One region of the Altererythrobacter chaiwopuensis genome, then DNA from elsewhere that is predicted to be linked to it. Evidence: predicted binding sites of a transcription regulator. Region 1 holds the regulator's gene; each other region holds the start of a gene.
The links. Region 1 encodes LexA, which represses DNA repair genes until DNA is damaged. Its sites were predicted from a motif close to GTTCCNCNCTTGTTCT; they were not measured.
Positions count from the first base shown of each region.

Region 2: recA (recombinase RecA) is a predicted target of LexA. The motif match lies at 1,403-1,418, and genes of this name have one in related genera.
Region 3: ACX3VQ_RS00840 (ImuA family protein) is a predicted target of LexA. The motif match lies at 1,266-1,281, and genes of this name have one in related genera.

Region 1 is NZ_JBTXJF010000003.1:280,514-282,781, forward strand. It holds gene ACX3VQ_RS12790 (ComEC/Rec2 family competence protein) at 1-953, shown strand, start outside; gene lexA (transcriptional repressor LexA) at 985-1,671, opposite strand; gene ACX3VQ_RS12800 (molybdopterin molybdotransferase MoeA) at 1,759-2,268, opposite strand, start outside.
Region 2 is NZ_JBTXJF010000002.1:214,412-216,679, forward strand. It holds gene ACX3VQ_RS10340 (class I SAM-dependent methyltransferase) at 1-54, opposite strand, end outside; gene recA (recombinase RecA) at 250-1,314, opposite strand; gene ACX3VQ_RS10350 (response regulator) at 1,474-2,268, opposite strand, start outside.
Region 3 is NZ_JBTXJF010000001.1:172,796-175,063, reverse strand. It holds gene ACX3VQ_RS00845 (sodium-dependent transporter) at 1-1,177, shown strand, start outside; gene ACX3VQ_RS00840 (ImuA family protein) at 1,284-2,090, shown strand; gene ACX3VQ_RS00835 (DUF6504 family protein) at 1,975-2,268, shown strand, end outside.

The sequences.
Region 1 (2,268 bases):
CGGTGAAGGCTTTTCTCGCGCCGCGCGAGGAAGGCTGGTTGGCGTGGGTTTCGCGGCGCGGGTTGATGCTGCTTGTGACCGGCCTGGTGATCGAGATTACGCTGATGCCGATCGTGCTGTTTCACTTTCATCGAGCTGGAGTTTATGGAGCCTTCGCCAATGTGGTTGCCATCCCACTGGTTACGCTTGTTTCGATGCCGCTGATCGCCATTGCGCTGTTGCTCGACCTGATGGGCCTGGGGGCTCCGGTATGGTGGCTGGCAGGCAGATCGCTCGATTTGTTGCTGGCTATTGCGCACTGGACGGCAGCGCAGCCCGGCGCGATCAAGCTGATGCCGCAAATGAGCGGGCCGACTTTCGCGCTTTATGTCGCGGGTGGATTGTGGCTGGCGCTGTGGCGAGGGCGCAGGAGGCTGGCTGGCTTGGTGCCGGTGGCGATTGCGACGCTGTTGCTGATGATCACGCCGGTTCCCGATGTGCTTGTTTCGCGTGACGGGCGGCATGTCGGGATCACCATGTTCGATGCGGATGGCAACAAGAGCCGGTTGGCGAGCTTGCGCCACAGCCGATCCGAATATGCGCGCGACAACTTGCTCGAACTGGCGGGAGTGCAGGGCGAACCGGTGACGATCGAACACTGGCCGGACGCGCGATGCAGCCGGGAATTCTGCTCCGTGTTGATCAATCGCGGCGGGCGTAGCTGGAGCCTGCTCCTTTCCCGCAGCAATCTGCGGGTGGAAGAGCGCGCGCTTGCTGCCGCCTGCGAGCGCGCCGACATTGTTGTGGCAGATCGCTGGCTTCCCGCATCATGCCGCCCGCGTTGGCTCAAAGCGGACAAGCGCTTTCTGGAGCAGTCAGGCGGCCTCACGATAATGCTTGGCCGGCGCGAGATACAGACCGTGGCCGAGCATCAGGGGCAGCATGGCTGGTGGCGCGCCGGTGCCGGGGATTGAGGGGGACAAGGCCCGGCGCGCAATCTCATCCCTAGTGATAACGACGCAAGAGCCCTGCAAGCTTGCCCTGCACCACAACCTCATGCGGAGCATAGATCTGCGGGTCATAGGCGCCATTGGCAGGATCGAGACGGATCATCCCGTTTTCGCGCCGCAGATATTTGAGCGTAGCTTCCTCGTTGCGGATCAGAGCCACCACGATTTCACCATCGCGCGCGGTATCGGTGCGCCGCACCAGCGCATAATCGCCGTCGAAAATCCCGGCCTCGATCATCGAATCGCCTGAAACTTCGAGCGCGTAGTGCTCGCCCGGGCCGAGCAGCGCCGCGGGAACCGGCATGCTAGAACGGCCTTCCAGGGCTTCGATCGGTGCGCCCGCCGCGATGCGGCCGTGCAGCGGCACTTCGATCACGTCATTGGCAGCTTCCGGCGCGGTCGATGCGGGGCTGGCCGTGCGCGCAATGACAGCATTCGCCATGACGCTGCGCCCTGTGGGGGTAGAATTCTCCGGCATCCTGATGACTTCAAGCGCCCGCGCGCGATTGGCCAGCCGGCGGATGAAGCCGCGTTCCTCAAGCGCCGAAATCAGGCGGTGCACGCCCGATTTGCTCTTGAGATCGAGCGCTTCCTTCATTTCCTCGAAACTTGGCGAGATGCCGGTCTCTTCAAGCCGTTGCTGGATAAACCGGATCAGTTCGTGCTGCTTTGCCGTCAGCATGGCGAAAACCTCCCTTGGCCGCCTGTCCTGCGTTCCCATAAACATGGTGAACGAATGAGGAACAATTAGGCAACACGATTCGGTAAGTCAAGCAATTCCGCCATTTTCAAGCAGGATAACCGGAACAGACGTTCCTGCTTCGATCCGGCCACCGTTCGGCGCACGATCGATCAGGCAATTTGCGTTGGCAAGTGCGCCCAGCGCGGACGAGTCTTGCGAATCGTCAAGCGTAACGTGCTTGCCATCCCAGCGGGCGCGCAGGAATTCATGGCGTGTGCCAACCGCTGGCAATTCGCATCCCGATGGCAGCAGCGCCCTTCGCGGCATGGGGTCAGCGGCTCCCATCGCGGCGCGGATCAGCGGCAGCACGAACAGGAAGCATGTAACGAAGCTCGACACCGGATTGCCTGGCAGACCGAAAATCACCTGCCTGCCATTGCTGCGCTCGCGGGTTGCCACCATGATCGGCTTGCCCGGCTTCATCGCGACTTTCCAGAAATCGATCTTGGCGCCCCAGGCCGCAAGAGCAGGGCGCATCAGATCGTGATCTCCAACCGAGGCGCCGCCGGTGGTCACCAGGAGATCAGCGCCCTCAGC
Region 2 (2,268 bases), on a different contig from region 1:
CGCCCACGACTTGCCGACGCGGCCCTGCCATTCCTGCGTGTCGAAATTCGTCACTTTCAATCCTCCACCAACCGATCAGCCATATAGATCGGTTCGTTCCCTCATGGTGGGTCAGGCAAAGCATTGCAATTCAGGCACAGAGGCAGAAACGAAAAGTCGGCGCCAACTCGGAAGATGAGCGAGCGCCGACTTTCCGGTTTTCCGGGCACGCCCGATGAACCGCCAGGGTTCAGCGCGCCCGCTTGAGGATCAATCGTCGGAATCCGCGTCCGGGCCCGCCATCATCACCTCGGCGACAGCATCGGTGCGGCCGCGGATAGCGGCTTCCAGCTTGTCGCAAATCTCGGGGTTTTCCTTGAGATAGGTTTTTGCATTCTCGCGGCCCTGGCCGATGCGGATGCTGTCATAGGAGAACCAGCTACCCGACTTCTCGACAATGCCGGCCTTGACGCCAAGATCGAGAATTTCGCCGATCTTCGAAATGCCTTCGCCATACATGATGTCGAATTCGACCTGCTTGAAGGGCGGTGCCACCTTGTTCTTGACCACTTTGACGCGGGTGGTGTTGCCCACAACTTCGTCGCGGTCCTTGATCTGGCCGGTGCGGCGGATATCGAGCCGGACCGAAGCATAGAACTTGAGCGCATTGCCGCCGGTGGTGGTTTCGGGATTGCCATACATCACACCGATCTTCATGCGCAGCTGGTTGATGAAGATCACCATGCACTTGCTGCGATTGATCGAACCGGTCAGCTTGCGCAGCGACTGCGACATCAAGCGGGCCTGCAAGCCGACATGCGAATCGCCCATCTCGCCTTCGATCTCCGCCCGCGGCACCAGCGCAGCAACAGAGTCTACCACCAGCACGTCAATCGCGTTCGAGCGTACCAGCGTATCGGTAATCTCGAGCGCCTGCTCGCCGGTATCGGGCTGCGACACGATCAACTCGTCAATATCGACGCCCAGCTTCTTGGCATAGACCGGGTCAAGCGCATGCTCGGCGTCAACAAAAGCAGCGGTGCCGCCGTTCTTCTGCGCTTCGGCAATTACATGCAGCGCCAGCGTGGTCTTGCCCGAACTTTCAGGGCCATAAATCTCGATCACGCGCCCCTTGGGCAGGCCGCCAATCCCCAGCGCAATGTCGAGGCCAAGCGATCCGGTTGAAATCGATTCGACATTCATCGTCTCTTTCGAGCCGAGCTTCATGGCCGATCCCTTGCCAAAGGCGCGATCGATCTGGGCCAGCGCAGCTTCAAGAGCTTTTTGACGGTCCACCGAGGATTCCTTTTCTACCAGCTTCAGATTCGTCGCCATCGCATGGCCTCCCTTGCTTGCCTAGAGGCGGTTATCGAGTTTTAACCAGCCCCTCTGTGGGAATGCAATGTATCTGATTTGTTCCAATAGAACAAGTAGGGAACGCAATTTTTTCAACCAGGCTTCAAAGCCAGGGCAAACAGCGACTTGGCTGAGGCGTTACTGGCGCGCAATCCCGCGCATCACACCGGCTACCTTGTCACTGATCTGCTGGACGCTGAACGGCTTGGGGAGGAAATGCATCTTGGGAATGTCGATATCCTTGCGCAGTTGCTCTTCGGCATAGCCCGACATGAACAGCACCGGCAGGTCAGGATGTGTCTCGCGAATGGCGCGCGCCATGGTGGGTCCGTCCATTCCCGGCATCACCACATCGCTCACCACCAGATCGAATTGCCCACCACCAGTGATCGCGGCGAGACCCTCCTCGCCGTCGGCGCAGGCAGTGACTTCATAGCCCGCACGGCTAAGCGAACGTTCCGCAACCGCGCGCACCATATCCTCGTCCTCGACCAGCAGGACACGTCCTCCACCCGACCAGTCGCTGGACTGCTCCTCGATCGGCGCCTGCGCCGCTTGCGGCACCGCCCCCTGGTGCACTGGCAAATAGACTGAAAAACGCGCGCCAATCACGCGCCCGCCGCTGCCCTTCACATTGTCTGCGAACAGGAAGCCGCCCGATTGCTTGACGATACCGTAAGCGGTCGACAAGCCCAGGCCGGTGCCCTTGCCTTGCTCCTTGGTGGTGAAAAACGGTTCGAACAATTTGGGCATCACATGCGCGGGAATACCGCCCCCGGTATCCTCCACCACCAGCACGGTATAATCCGCCGCAGGCAGGATTTCAGAGCCCATCTGCTCCACTTCGCGCATGTTGACGCGCTTTGTGTTCAGCGTGATCCGCCCGCTTCCGCCCCGATGCATCTGGATCGCATCGCGCGCGTTCACGGCCAG
Region 3 (2,268 bases), on a different contig from region 1:
GGCAACGCAGAGCGTTCGTCGACTGGCGGTGGAATCACGCGCTTCGCCTTACTGGGAGGGTATGGCCGGGTTGGGGGTGCTTGCCGCTTTTATGATCCTGGCGTTTTACTGCGTTATTGGCGGCTGGGTGCTCTATTACATCGTGCTGTTCTTCCTCGACTTGTTCCAGTCTGGCGTGACGGGAGGGGCTTTGCAGGGCATGAGTGCCGAGCAGATCCAGGCGATTTTCCCGGCGCTTCAGGCTGACGGCTTCACTATGTCGAGCTTTGATATCGCCTTCGTGGCAATCACGCTCTACTTTGTGGCGCGCGGGGTATCTGGCGGGATTGAGGTTGTGGCGATCTGGCTGATGCCGGCTTTTTTTGCGCTGTTACTGCTTATCACCATCTACGGTGCATTCGGTGGAGCTTTCACGGACACCTTGGGATATCTTTTCACGTTTGATTTTTCCAAGCTCACCGGAGAAGTGATGCTGGCCGCCGTGGGTCAGGCGTTTTTCTCGCTTTCGCTGGGCGTGGCCGGGATGATCACCTACGGGTCCTATGTAGGACGCGACGTCAACCTGGCTGGAACCTCTACCATCATCGCATTTGCCGATACGGCTGTGGCACTGGTGGCTGGGCTTTGTATTTTTCCAATCGTTATCGCCGCAGGGCTTTCTACCGAAGGCGGGTTGGGATTGATGTTCGCGACCTTGCCACACGCGTTCCAGTCCATGCCCTTCGGTTCGGTGATCGGCCTGGCATTCTTTATCATGGTTGGTTTTGCCGCTCTCACCAGTTCGGTGGCATTGATGGAGGTTCCGACTTCCTGGGCGATGGAGAAATTCAAGACCAGTCGGGCATTGACGGCAATAACTGTGGCGACGTTGGCCGGCTTGCTTGGTGTGGCATCCGCTTATTCGCTCAACACGATGTCCGGTTTTCACCCGCTTGGCTTCATCCCGCTGTTTGAGGGTGAGGGCGTGTTCTCGGCGCTGGATAGCGTCACGGCAAAGCTGTTCATGCCGATTGGCGCCTTGCTGGTGTGCATCTTTGTGGGTTGGATTGCCGATCCCAAGCTGGTCGATAGTGAAAATGGGCTTGATGGTGCGCTGCACAGGTTATGGCGTTTTCTGGTGCGGTATCTGTGTCCTGCCGCCTTGTTGGCGATCATGGTGGCCGGCCTATCCGGTTAGTCGGTTTTATGAGCGCGTGACAAAAGTGCCGTTCCCAGGCTGAGGGCGGCCTCTTGTTTGGCCAGGCGATTGCGAATCATCGCGCAATAGAACATAAAGCGAACAAATGAGTCGTTCGATTATGTTCAACCCTGCTCTCTCTATCTCTGGAAAGCTTGCCGTCAGCGGTGCGAGCGAAAGCGCTGCGGCGCTGGTCCGCACCAATCTGCCGCGCTGGCGGCCAGGGCTTGCGGCGCCTTGCCATAGCGAAATCTTTGCAAATAGTGACGAGGCGAGCGGGGCGGGGCTGGCTCTGGCGCTGGCACGCGATGCGATGAAGGTGGCAGCAAACCATGCCTCTCCGGCACAGGAGGACCGCCGCCAGGTGCTGTGGGTGCAGGACAGGGCGGCGGTGCGTTTGACCGGGAGACCCTATACTCAGGGCCTCCCGCCCGAGCTGCGCCACAGGTTGATCCATGTCGAGGCGAAGAGCTGCGAGGATGCGCTGTTCGCGCTGGAAGAGGGGCTGCGCTGCCGTGACCTGGCCTTTGTGCTGGGCGAGATTGTCGGCAATCCGCGCGCGCTCGGTTTCACCAGTTCGCGCAGGCTAAGCCTGGCAGCGGAAAAGCATGGCGTGCCGCTATGGCTGCTGCGGCTCGATGCGCAGGCAGACCTTTCTTCCGCGCGGATGCGCTGGAGGGTTGCTGCGTACCCTTCGCCGCCCCCGCGCTGGAACGCCGAGGCACCGGGTCACCCGGCCTGGCGGGCAGAGCTGTTCCGTGCGCGCTCGCACCCCACCGGAGAATGGAGCCTGAGCGATGACGGCAACACCCTCATTGCCAGTCGACCGCGCAGCAGCCCCGCAGGGGCCGCCACGCCGGATCATGTCGATCTGGTTGGCACAGTTCGCAGTCGATCGCTGGCGGCTCTCTAACGGTTTCACGCGCGGCGGAGTTGCAGACGCGGCGCCCACCGTATTGATTGCCGAGACTGCACATGGCCCTCGCATCGCCGCTGTCAACCATGCCGGGCGGGAAGCCGGGGCGCGTTCCGGCATGATGCTGGCCGATGCGCGCGCACTGTGCCCCGGGATCAAGGTTGCTCCGTCCGAT